Regions from separate parts of the Klebsiella sp. HN106 genome, predicted to be linked through region 2. Evidence: predicted binding sites of a transcription regulator. Region 2 holds the regulator's gene; each other region holds the start of a gene.
The links. The regulator LexA, encoded in region 2, represses DNA repair genes until DNA is damaged. The targets are predictions, from matches to a motif close to TNCTGTATGTACATACAGNA.

Region 1: the regulator LexA is predicted to act here: its motif matches at 1,488-1,507, upstream of dinB (DNA polymerase IV).
Region 3: the regulator LexA is predicted to act here: its motif matches at 1,417-1,436, upstream of umuD (translesion error-prone DNA polymerase V autoproteolytic subunit).
Region 4: the regulator LexA is predicted to act here: its motif matches at 1,109-1,128, upstream of sulA (SOS-induced cell division inhibitor SulA).

What each region holds. Positions count from the first base shown of each region.
Region 1 is NZ_JBLURD010000019.1:31,758-34,900, forward strand. It holds gene nqrF (NADH:ubiquinone reductase (Na(+)-transporting) subunit F) at 1-251, shown strand, start outside; gene nqrM ((Na+)-NQR maturation NqrM) at 254-469, shown strand; gene ACSIPU_RS27045 (glycerophosphodiester phosphodiesterase family protein) at 502-1,359, opposite strand; gene dinB (DNA polymerase IV) at 1,520-2,575, shown strand; gene ACSIPU_RS27055 (GNAT family N-acetyltransferase) at 2,578-3,033, shown strand.
Region 2 is NZ_JBLURD010000003.1:323,919-327,061, reverse strand. It holds gene plsB (glycerol-3-phosphate 1-O-acyltransferase PlsB) at 1-604, opposite strand, end outside; gene ACSIPU_RS12530 (diacylglycerol kinase) at 734-1,102, shown strand; gene lexA (transcriptional repressor LexA) at 1,225-1,833, shown strand; gene dinF (MATE family efflux transporter DinF) at 1,903-3,143, shown strand, end outside.
Region 3 is NZ_JBLURD010000024.1:11,234-14,376, reverse strand. It holds gene umuC (translesion error-prone DNA polymerase V subunit UmuC) at 1-973, opposite strand, end outside; gene umuD (translesion error-prone DNA polymerase V autoproteolytic subunit) at 963-1,397, opposite strand; gene ACSIPU_RS28395 (hypothetical protein) at 1,591-2,199, shown strand; gene ACSIPU_RS28390 (hypothetical protein) at 2,353-2,706, shown strand; gene ACSIPU_RS28385 (hypothetical protein) at 2,929-3,143, shown strand, end outside.
Region 4 is NZ_JBLURD010000002.1:6,414-9,556, forward strand. It holds gene yccS (YccS family putative transporter) at 1-76, shown strand, start outside; gene ACSIPU_RS06610 (TfoX/Sxy family DNA transformation protein) at 64-687, opposite strand; gene sulA (SOS-induced cell division inhibitor SulA) at 1,149-1,658, shown strand; gene ompA (porin OmpA) at 2,012-3,082, shown strand.

The sequences.
Region 1 (3,143 bases), on a different contig from region 2:
TGGCACGTGAAAATCCGAACTTTACCTTCCACGTGGCGCTCTCCGATCCGCAGCCTGAAGATAACTGGACCGGTCATACCGGCTTTATTCACAATGTCCTGTATGAAAACTATCTGCGCGATCACCCGGCGCCGGAAGATTGTGAATTCTATATGTGCGGGCCGCCGGTGATGAACGCCGCGGTCATCAAAATGCTGAAAGATCTCGGCGTTGAGGATGAAAACATCATGCTCGACGATTTTGGAGGCTAATGATGCTGACGGTATTTGTCGCGACCTTTGTGATTTTCGCGCTGGTTATTCTGGGAATGTCGCTCGGGTATCTGATCAAGCGAAAAACTATCCAGGGCAGCTGCGGGGGGATCTCATCGCTGGGTCTGGAAAAGGTCTGCGACTGCCCTGAGCCCTGCGATGCGCGTAAAAAACGCATGGCACGCGAAGCGCAGCGCAATCAGGATCGCATCATTTAACTAGCAGGCCGCACCATGCGGCCTTTTTTGATTTACCACGTTTTCGCTTTTGCCGGTGAGTCAACCATTACGCCGTCGGCGCCAAGCTCGCTTGCCGTACGAAAATCATCAGCATTATTAATGCCGAAGAATATGATATGGGCTTTGCCCTGTGAGCGGAAACAGTCCATCGCTTCTTTATCCCAGGTGAGCGTGGCCGGCGATACGCCTTCGCCCAGGGTGAACTTCTCGATGACTTCTACTTTGCGTTTCAGCTCAAGGCCGTACCAGTACTCGTCCCCTGGTGAGTTGGTGGGCTGACACTGGTGGCTAAGAGAAATGGTCGCCAGCTTTGTTCGCGTTTCGTCCCGGCTGACGAAATGGGGAATTGACTCTGGTAGCGCTGCGATATAGCGAGCGTCCGTTGAATACACGCGTACGCGGGCGAGGCTATGGGTTTTATTTAACACATCGCCAAGCCGAGCCGCCATTATCGCAGGGTCGGCATCAGGCGATTTGATATCGATATAAAAGAAGGTCTCCGGCCACTGTTCCAGCACCGATTGTAGCGTGGGAATCGTTGCATTTTTACCGCGCCAGGGGTGAGTTTCATCGCCCCATTTCCACCCCGCGTCCATGCGTGCCAGTTCGGCTGCGCTATAGCTTGAGATTTTCCCTGTATGATTAGTCAGCGCGGAAAGATCGCCAGGACGATATAAAACCGGGACGCCATCCTGGCTTAATTGCACCGTTATCCAGATCGCCTCGGCCTTATTTTCCAGGGCGAGTTTTATTGCTGGAAGTGTATTTTCCGGGGCATCGCCGGTACCTCCGCGATGAGCAATAAGCTGAGGTGCTGCGCAGGCGCTGCTGGCAATAAGTAAACCGAGCGCAGTTACTATTGATTTCATGATTGGGTTTTACCTTATTTATTAATATAACTATATGAAAAATAAATCATATTTGTTGCATTTTTATGTTGTAGCACGTTTTTTAAGGTTGTGGATTTAAAAAGATTAAATTTCGCCATAGTTTGCTATACTGTATGCATGTACAGTCTAAGGTTTGGCTATGCGTAAAATCATCCATGTAGATATGGACTGCTTCTTCGCAGCGGTTGAAATGCGTGATAACCCGGCGCTGCGCGATATCCCTATCGCCATTGGCGGCAGTCGGGTACAGCGCGGCGTTATCAGTACGGCTAACTATCCGGCGCGTAAGTTCGGCGTGCGCAGCGCTATGCCTACCGCCACCGCCCTGAAACTTTGCCCACACCTGACGCTCCTTCCCGGCCGTTTCGACGCTTACAAAGAGGCCTCGAACCATATCCGGGAGATTTTTTCCCGCTATACCTCGTTAATCGAACCCCTATCGCTGGATGAAGCCTATCTTGACGTCAGCGACAGCGTCCATTGTCAGGGGTCAGCAACGCTGATGGCGCAGGAGATCCGTGAGACCATCCATCGCGAGCTCAATCTGACTGCTTCTGCCGGCATTGCGCCGGTAAAATTTTTGGCAAAAATCGCCTCGGATCTGAATAAACCTGACGGCCAGTTTGTCATTGCGCCGCACCAGGTAGCGGAGTTTGTCAAAACGCTGTCGCTGTCGAAGATCCCGGGCGTCGGCAAAGTCTCCGCCGCGAAGCTGGAAAGCATGGGCCTGAGAACCTGCGAAGATGTACAGAACAGCGATCTGGCAATGTTGCTCAAGCGCTTTGGTAAATTCGGGCGAATATTGTGGGAACGCAGCCACGGCATTGATGAACGAGAAATCAGCAGCGAGCGCCAGCGCAAATCGGTGGGGGTTGAGCGAACCCTGATAGAGGATATCCACGAATGGGCGGAGTGTGAGTCGATTATTGAGAACCTCTATCCAGAACTTGAACGGCGCCTGGCGAAAGTTAAACCGGATTTGCGGATTGCTCGCCAGGGGGTCAAGCTGAAGTTTAATGATTTCCAGCTCACGACCCAGGAGCATGTCTGGCCCCGGCTGAATAAAGATGATTTGATTTCTACCGCGCATAAAACCTGGCACGAGCGGCGCGGAGGTCGGGGAGTCAGGCTGGTGGGGCTACATGTGACGCTGCTTGATCCGCAGCTGGAGCGACAACTCGTTTTGGGACTGTAACAATGTTAACAATAAGAATGTACGAAGAGCGGGATTTTCCGGCGCTATGCGCACTATTTTTACGCGCCGTTAAAGAGACAGCCAGCGCCGATTATTCCCCCCGGCAAATTGCCGCCTGGGCGCAGGTTGATGAAGCCCGCTGGCGGCAAAAACTCGCGGCGTCACGCGTACTGGTGGCAATAAATGATGCCTCGCCGGTCGGGTTTATTACCGCCGTAGATGACTATATCGATTTACTCTTCGTTTCTCCCGACTATAGCCGCCAGGGCGTCGCCAGCGCGCTGCTCAATACGCTATTGAGGCAGCTTCCTGAGCGCATTTATACGGTAGAGGCCAGTATTACGGCAAAGCCCTTTTTTGCGCGTCATGGCTTCACGGTTATTCAGCCACAGGAAGTGGAGGCGCGGGGTGAACGTTTTCTTAATTATTTGATGCGGCGGCAAATCGGCTTGCAATAGATTTAACGCCTGATTACTATACGCGCACTTTCACCTATTTATTAACTGCAAAGGAGGTTCACCATGAATACAGATTTCCAGAACGCACTTTGCAGGCCTTCCCAGGAATA
Region 2 (3,143 bases):
GCTGACGGGCGAAGTGCATACGCGCCACGCGGGCCAGCTTCTGAGCGATAGTTTTATCGGTGCCGTGTTCGTCCGCCATTTTACGCAGCGAGACCGAAGGCGAGAAACGCACAAAGCTGTCGCGGCCCAGCCACAGAACGGCGAAGAATTTCTGAATGCCGTTGAGCATGCGCAGTGGCGGGTTAACCTCGCCTTTTTCACGCCCCGGTGCGCGACCGAACATGACCGAGACTGGCACCATTTGCACATCAAGATCGGGGTGATTACGGTGCAAATCCAGATAGTCGTGAAAGAGCTTGATAGACTCTTCTTTCGGCGTGTAATAGGTGAATACGCGCGGTCCGCCGTGGATAAATACGTAGCGCGGAAGCAGGGCGCCGTCGATCTCCAGCGGCTCCAGCGGGTCCGGTAACTCATGCTCCAGACATTGCGCGCGCAGCGTCAGCAGGTCCGCCTTCGAATTGTAGGGCAGGACGTACATAATGGGCCGCGAGGTATCCAGGCCTAACTCTTGAGCAGGTTGTGCCGGAATCGACTTGCTTTTTACCAGCGCCCTTAATGGTAAATTCAGTAATTTATAGTAAATTCGTTGCCAGCCAGACATAGACGATGTGAAGCCTCTGGTTAATCATGCAAATGCGCCGCAAGAATAACAGAAAGTGCGCAAAATTTCCGTTGTAACGCGGCAAACGCGTACACTCATTGACGTCATTTACATAAAAAGGTTTGTTTGATGGCCAATAATACCACTGGGTTAACCCGAATTATTAAAGCGGCAGGGTATTCCTGGAAAGGATTCCGGGCGGCATGGGTCAACGAGGCCGCATTTCGTCAGGAAGGCATCGCGGCCATCATTGCCGTGGTGATTGCCTGCTGGTTAGACGTCGATGCCATTACCCGGGTGCTGTTAATTGGCTCGGTCCTGATAGTGATGATAGTTGAAATTATCAACAGCGCGATTGAAGCGGTCGTGGACCGTATAGGCCCTGAGCATCATGAGCTTTCCGGGCGCGCGAAAGACATGGGCTCTGCGGCGGTTTTGCTGGCGATTGTCATCGCGCTGATCACCTGGGGAACCCTTTTATGGGCAAATTACCGCTAACTCCTGTCGTAGCGGCTCGCAAAACGAAAAGAAACTCCTGATTTTTGTGTGAAATGTGGTTCCAAAATCACCGTTAGCTGTATATACTCACAGCATAACTGTATATACACCCAGGGGGCGGAATGAAAGCGTTAACGACCAGGCAGCAAGAGGTGTTTGATCTCATTCGGGATCATATCAGCCAGACGGGCATGCCGCCGACGCGTGCGGAGATTGCTCAGCGCTTGGGGTTCCGTTCCCCAAACGCGGCGGAAGAGCACCTGAAAGCGCTGGCGCGTAAAGGCGCAATCGAAATCGTTTCCGGCGCCTCCCGCGGTATTCGTCTGCTGACGGAAGAAGAAACGGGCCTGCCGCTTATTGGCCGCGTAGCAGCAGGGGAACCGCTGCTGGCCCAGCAGCATATTGAAGGCCACTATCAGGTCGATCCGGCCATGTTTAAACCGAATGCCGATTTTCTGCTGCGCGTCAGCGGTATGTCGATGAAAGACATCGGCATTCTTGATGGCGACCTGCTGGCAGTCCATAAAACTCAGGATGTGCGTAACGGCCAGGTAGTTGTGGCGCGTATTGACGAAGAAGTGACCGTAAAGCGCCTGAAAAAGCAGGGTAACGTCGTCGAACTGCTGCCGGAAAACAGCGAATTTTCGCCAATCGTGGTGGATCTTCGTCAACAAAGTTTCACCATTGAAGGCCTGGCCGTCGGCGTTATTCGCAACGGCAACTGGCAGTAAACTCTTCCTCTCGCGGCATCATCTGATGCATGATGCTGCGTCGTTTTTCCTCTTTTTGGCACTCTCTCCATGTTTTTTAACGCCGCCGACAAAGCCCTGTGGCGCTTAGCGCTGCCCATGATCTTCTCCAATATCACCGTTCCGCTGCTCGGACTGGTGGACACCGCCGTTATTGGTCATCTCGATAGCCCGGTTTATCTGGGGGGCGTGGCGGTTGGCGCAACGGCAACCAGCTTCCTCTTTATGCTGCTGTTGTTCCTGCGAATGAGTACCACTGGGCTGACGGCCCAGGCGTACGGCGCTAAAGATCCGCAGCGTCTGGCGCGTGCGCTGGTGCAGCCGCTGTGCCTGGCGCTGGCCGCCGGGGCGGCCATTGTGCTCTTGCGGATGCCGTTGATCGACCTGGCGCTGCACATCGTCGGCGGCAGCGAAGCCGTGCTCGAACAGGCCAGACGCTTCCTTGAGATCCGCTGGCTAAGCGCGCCGGCATCGCTGGCGAACCTGGTCCTGCTGGGCTGGCTGCTGGGCGTGCAGTACGCCAGAGCGCCGGTGATCCTGCTGGTGGTCGGCAATGTTCTTAACATTGTGCTCGATGTATGGCTGGTGATGGGTCTGCATATGAACGTGCAGGGGGCGGCGCTGGCAACGGTCACGGCAGAATACGCCACTTTCTTTATCGGCCTGCTGATGGCAAGGCGCGTGCTGGCGCTGCGCGGCGTTTCCCTGTTAATGCTAAAAAACGCCTGGCGCGGCGATATACGTCGCCTGCTGGCGCTGAATCGCGACATCATGCTGCGTTCGCTGCTGCTACAGCTTTGCTTCGGTGCGGTAACGGTATTTGGCGCTCGCCTCGGCGCCGATGTCGTCGCGGTCAATGCGGTTCTCATGACGATGCTGACCTTTACCGCCTACGCGTTGGACGGTTTTGCCTACGCCGTTGAGGCGCACTCCGGGCAGGCCTACGGCGCGCGTGACGATAGACGGCTGCTGGCTGTCTGGCATGCGGCTTGCCGCCAGTCAGGGATAGTGGCGCTGGCGTTTGCGCTGATTTACGGACTTGCCGGCGAACAGATTATTGCGTTGCTGACCTCGCTGCCTTCCCTGCAGCAGCTGGCCGACCGCTATCTGGTCTGGCAGATGATTCTGCCGGTCATTGGCGTCTGGTGCTACCTGCTGGACGGCATGTTTATCGGTGCGACGCGCGGTGCGGAGATGCGTAACAGCATGGCGGTGGCGGCGGCGGGGTTTGCCCTGACGCTGTTGACGGTACCCACGCTCGGTAACCATGGACTGTGGCTGGCGCTGACGGT
Region 3 (3,143 bases), on a different contig from region 2:
TGGTCATGGCTGCATCAACCAGATCGCGGGTGTCCTGTGTAGCGGTAAGCGGCTCGATACCACAATTGCTGTAGCGGTTTTCACCTTGCGCATAATTGCTACTCTGAATGAAGACTGTGATTTGACGGGTCCACGAGCCATCCTTGCGCAGCTGCTCTGCCGCCCGGGCGGTAAAAAATGAAACTGCCTCATGTAGCTTGCCTATCTCATTAAGGCGCTGACCAAAACTTCTGGAAACGATAATCTGTTGCCTGACAGGAGGAGACTCGTGCAGCCGGAAACATGGTTCGCCATGCAGTTCCCGCCAGGTACGCTCGATTTCAACGCCAAAGCTTTTACGTAAAAAGCGAACGTCGCTATTATAAAAATCACCGGCAGTGATGATCCCGAAAGCCGACAGGCGTTCACTAATCTTTCGACCAATACCCCATATTTCTCTGGTACTGATCAGGCTCAGGAGCTTCCTGATCCTGGCCTGATCAGTCAAAACTACAACCCCGCCTGTAGCTGCCCATCGTTTGCTCGCATAGGTGCATAATTTAGCGAGGGTTTTGGTGCTTGAACAACCCACACCACAGGTAAGGGACAGATTATGAAGAAGTGTACTTCTGATCAACCGGCCGTAATCTTCATAATCTATTATCTTGTTCATGTTTTTCAATAACATGAAATTTTCATCTATGCTATATCGACTCGATTGAGGCGCGAAGCTTTCCAGCGTTTCATGGAAGCGATTTGAGTAGTCTTCATACAAAGTAAAGTTAGAGCTCCGGACTTCGATCCGGTGTTGCTGAATCAAATCCCTGCACTTAAAAATTGGGGTCCCACGCTTAATACCAACGCTTTTAGCCAGTTTATTCATTGCAATGACGGACGAATCGTTATTGCTGGCTATGATGAGCGGCTTTTTTGACAGCTTGGGATCCATCGCACACTCAAATGCCGCATAGGCTCCGTTAATATCAACGTGCATGTACATGGCTGAACTGATTCAGTGCAAAGGTGACGACGCCCCATATCTCAAGGGATTCAGGATTTACACGTATCGGCTTATAGGCTGGATTAGAAGGCATCAAAAGCAGCTCAGGATACGTGTGTAAGATCTTTACCGTAAACTCTCCATCCACCAGCGCAACGACGATAGAGCCGTGTCGTGCTGTTAAAGACCGATCCACAACCAGTATTGCTCCATCATTGATACCGGCATTGATCATACTGAGGCCCGCCGCCCTGACAAAGAAGGTTGAGGGGCGGTTGCGGACTACATATTCATGCAAATTTAATTCATTATCTTCATGCCCGGCGCACGGACTCATCACTCCACAGCTTAGTAAATCACTGAAAAAAGGTGCCATTTCGTAAGGCTTGTTGCTAATGTGCTCAAGGATAACAGACATAGCTACACTCGAATTCTTGTACTGTATGTATAAACAGTATTGCGAGTTGAAGAGAAAAGATCAAATCTCTCCGGTAACGCTATCAAGCCTGACGAAAAATTAAGCTTTATCATAAACATCAAAAACCATCTTTTACCGATAATGGCGAGCTGGCCTACGAAGAAGGTATACAAGCTAGGATGAAAGGATTCTGATGCTCCTCCCACCAAATTTTTTATCTCCTGAAGACCAGGCTGAGTACGATGCTTATATGGCAAGGTTCAGCGAGGTAAATCACTATTATGAGCATTGCACTGTCCCCGTGATTGACTGGTTTTTTAAACAAGCAACCGAGGCGCTGCATCATGGTCTATGGTTACCGGCCTGTACGAGCTTTCTGAATGGGATCGAAACATCACTCAGGGTTACGCTGAAGTTGAAATCAACTGTTAACGTTCAGCAGTCAGTTCCTGTACTGGTGGACTTAGATGGTACGTCAGTAATGAGTAACGCTTTAATGCGAAAGGCTAAGCAGGAAGGGATGCCGATAGAATTACTGTCATTTCCAGCCGAGAAGAATATGTTGGCAAAGATAGACGCTGGTAAAAAACCTGAAGCAGATATCGTCAGGCTTAGAAATAGTCTATGCCATGGCAACATTCTGGAGTTCATTATGAGTGTTAAAGTCGGTTCTCCAGATCCCATACGAATTTTTACTCCTGGTAACTGCTGTGGTTTAGCGCTTTTACTTTCGGCCTTATCGAAGAAATGGACGGTAGGCTTGCATCAATACTGGATCGACAACAATCTGACGTCCTGCTGAAACCTCATAAATCATGCCTACTAAAGTCACGTGCAAAAAAACGTTGTAGCATGATATGTTTAAAGTCAAAACAGTGGGTTCTATGTTTTGACGGCAAACATGATATAACTAATACTTCATAAGTAGATATCAATAGTCATAATGGAGTGAACTATGAAATTAAAAAATATTCTGCTGTGTGCGATGATGTCAGTCGCTTTTGGCTCCTCTGCTAATACTACACATAAAGTTGAAAACGAACCTATCCCAAACATTATTCTTGATGGTAAGGTTGATGATATTTGTAAAGATGCAAGCATCCGAACTGAACTTAATCATGATAAAGCAAAGGAACTGGTAACCACCAACCTGAAGCAGGCATTACCATTAAATACGGTACCGGATAAGTTGGATGAAGTTGCAGAAGCCTTTGTAAACCGCGACAAAGGCGCTTCAGAAACAGCAGACCATTGCCTTGTTAATGTACGTAATAAATACTGGGAAATGTATCCCTCTGAAGATAAGTAGCATTTATTATTAAAGGCTTCACTTAAGAAGCCTTTTTTAACCCTTTGCGAAACCTGCTTTAAAAGCAATGCGCTATTCATATCTAAGAATCTATTTAATTAATGAATAATAGTGGACGGATTCATTTCTAGTGAATGCCTAAGTTGGTGTTTTTTGAGTTATTAGACGGTAAGTGCAATCTGGTATGATTCACCTAACATACGAATCTGGAAGGAAAGGTATATGGGTGACCTGGTCAGCAAAAATAACATTGACCGTTTAGAGCGATTTCATTCTTTGCTGGCGGGTCAGTACTGGACGTCCACTGACAGCATCCCTGAAGAGGGTATTGTGGCAGGGGATACGCTGCTCATTACGTCTTTGCGTTACGTTGAAGATAAGCTGCACACAGTGATTCTACGCGCCCATCCCCGCGTTTACGGTCAGACTGTAGCTAT
Region 4 (3,143 bases), on a different contig from region 2:
GCAAATTGGACTGCTGCTGGCGCTACTGCCAGAAATTTGTCGGCTACAGCGACAGGTTGAGATTCAACCTGAGTAGGCCTCCATCTCCTGTACCTGTACCGCCGCCCACTCCTCAAGCTCCTGACGCTGTTGCGTCGGGAGCGTGGCCGCATGCACGCCCGCAATAGCTCCCTCTAATGAATAAAGGACGTTTACCGTTAGCGCTTTATTCATTTTTCGTAGTCTGAGCCAGGCTTCTTTAGCGCCAATTTTTCGCAGCGTTAATTCATCTTTGATACCTGAATTAATCAACTGGAGCTCCATGTGAAAACTAATATTTGGAAGATTCTTTAATCTTCCGGAATGTCGCTGCCGATGTTTTTCATTACGAGCGGTCTGTAATGATAGCGCTGATAAATGAAAAAGCATTTTGCTGTCACGCCAAAGCCCTTCATCTATATGATAGTACTTAAGCGCAACCAGACGACCATTCTTCTGCATCTTCAACAGCGGGTTTTTATGCGCCACGCGATACTGCGCACTCTGCTCACAAACCCGAAGATAGATCTCCCCCTCAGCCATCATGGCAAACACGGTATTATCTATCGCCAGGCTATAGCCACCAAATAAGGGCCGACAGCTTATTTTTCCTAATGGAGACAAACATGCCCGAAACTGATGGATCCTAAGACATACGAGTTTCTTCATGATTATTCCTTTGTTAATCATGTAAATAAGACATAAATTTGCTAACGGATCCGCTAATAAGAAAATAAGGGAGTTCCCTTTATGCAGCAACATGAATTATCTCTTTATTTTACTCAGCTTGTTTTTTTGCGAGCAGCTTTCCGAAAATAGCCTTTTGATGAAGTAAAAAGCAGGAAAGGTAAAATGCTTAATTAATATTAATCAACCCGGAGAACATAAAGCATGGCGTCACCCGCGATTTGTAAATGGTTAACGTCATAATTTGTGGGAGGAATTTTTTAAAGAAGAAATGACCACAACGATGAATTCACATTCTGTACACCCCATCACTCAACGCTGTCAGCTTGTCTTCATTGCCAAAGATGTACAAATTTCATCCAGAAAACGAGAAAATAGAGTTGATCTTTCATCCTGTCGCATATACTGTATATGCATACAGTAACCCACAGGCGGGATAGACTATGTTTACATCAGCTCACGCAAATCGTTCACCACTGACTTCTACTTCAGTACGTCGTCGCTCTCATGACGCTGCCGAACAGCCAGCTAACGGGCTGATCAGTGAAATAGTCTATCGAGAAGATCAGCCCATGATGACGCAACTGCTACTGCTTCCTTTATTACAACAGCTTGGTCAGCAGTCGCGCTGGCAGCTCTGGCTGACACCACAGCAGAAGCTGAGTCGCGAATGGGTGCAGTCATCCGGTTTACCGCTATCCAAGGTGATGCAAATCAGTCAGCTCTCCCCTGCTAATACGCTCGAATCAATGGTTCGCTCACTGCGCACGGGAAACTATAGCGTGGTCATTGGCTGGCTGTCGGAAGAACTCACCGTTGAGGAACATGAACGACTGGTTGCCGCTGCAGAAGAAGGTCACGCGATGGGCTTTATCATGCGTCCGGTAAGAAATACCGCTCAGCCTGGCAGACAACATTCCGGGCTAAAAATTCACTCAAACCTGTATCATTAACTGAGTTTAGGATTAATCCTGGAATTTTTTTTGCCCGCGACTGAGATTGGCTTTCATCGCGGGCGTTTTTGTTAAAATGCTTGTCTGATGCGGGTTCGCGACTTTTTTTGCCTCGATTGAAGCCAACCCTATTTGTTAAACATAGTGTACACAACCCTTTTTTTTCATATGCCTGACGGAGTTCACACTTGTAAGTTTCTAACTAAGTTGTAGACTTTACATCGCCAGGGGTGATCGGCTTACGCTGCATGTATCAGCACAGTTAACAACAAGTCACGCCCCGGGTGAAGGATTTAACCGTGAGGTCTTCTGAACCTTCATGGCGAATTTTGGATGATAATGAGGCGCAAAAAATGAAAAAGACAGCTATCGCGATTGCAGTGGCACTGGCTGGCTTCGCTACCGTAGCGCAGGCCGCTCCGAAAGATAACACCTGGTATGCAGGTGGTAAGCTGGGCTGGTCCCAGTATCACGATACCGGTTTCTACGGTAACGGTTTCAAAGGTAACAATGGTCCAGTTCGTAACGATCAGCTGGGTGCTGGTGCGTTCGGTGGTTACCAGGTTAACCCGTACCTCGGTTTCGAAATGGGTTACGACTGGCTGGGCCGCATGGCTTATAAAGGCAGCGTAGACAACGGCGCTTTCAAAGCTCAGGGCGTTCAGCTGACTGCTAAACTGGGTTACCCAATCACTGACGATCTGGACATCTATACCCGTCTGGGCGGCATGGTTTGGCGCGCTGACTCCAAAGGTAACTACGCTTCTACCGGTGTTTCCCGTAGCGAACACGACACTGGCGTATCCCCGGTATTCGCGGGTGGCTTAGAGTGGGCTGTTACTCGTGACATCGCAACCCGTCTGGAATACCAGTGGGTTAACAATATCGGCGACGCAGGCACCGTTGGTACCCGTCCTGATAACGGCATGCTGAGCCTGGGTGTTTCCTACCGTTTCGGTCAGGAAGATGTTGCTCCGGTTGTAGCTCCGGCTCCGGCTCCGGCTCCGGAAGTGACTACCAAGCACTTCACCCTGAAGTCTGACGTTCTGTTCAACTTCAACAAATCTACTCTGAAACCAGAAGGTCAGCAGGCTCTGGATCAGCTGTACACCCAGCTGAGCAACATGGATCCGAAAGACGGTTCCGCAGTTGTTCTGGGCTACACCGACCGTATCGGTTCCGATGCCTACAACCAGCAGCTGTCTGAGAAACGTGCTCAGTCCGTTGTTGATTACCTGGTATCTAAAGGTATCCCGGCCAGCAAAATCTCCGCTCGCGGTATGGGTGAATCCAACCCGGTTACTGGCAACACCTGTGACAACGTGAAAGCACGCGCAGCTCTGATCGACTGCCTGGCGCCGGACCGTCGTGTAGAAATCGAAGTTAAAGGCTACAAAGACGTTGTAACTCAGCCGCAGGCTTAAGTTATCTCGTTAATAAAAAACCCCGCGATGCGGGGTTTTTTTTGCTTCAACTGCTGTCATC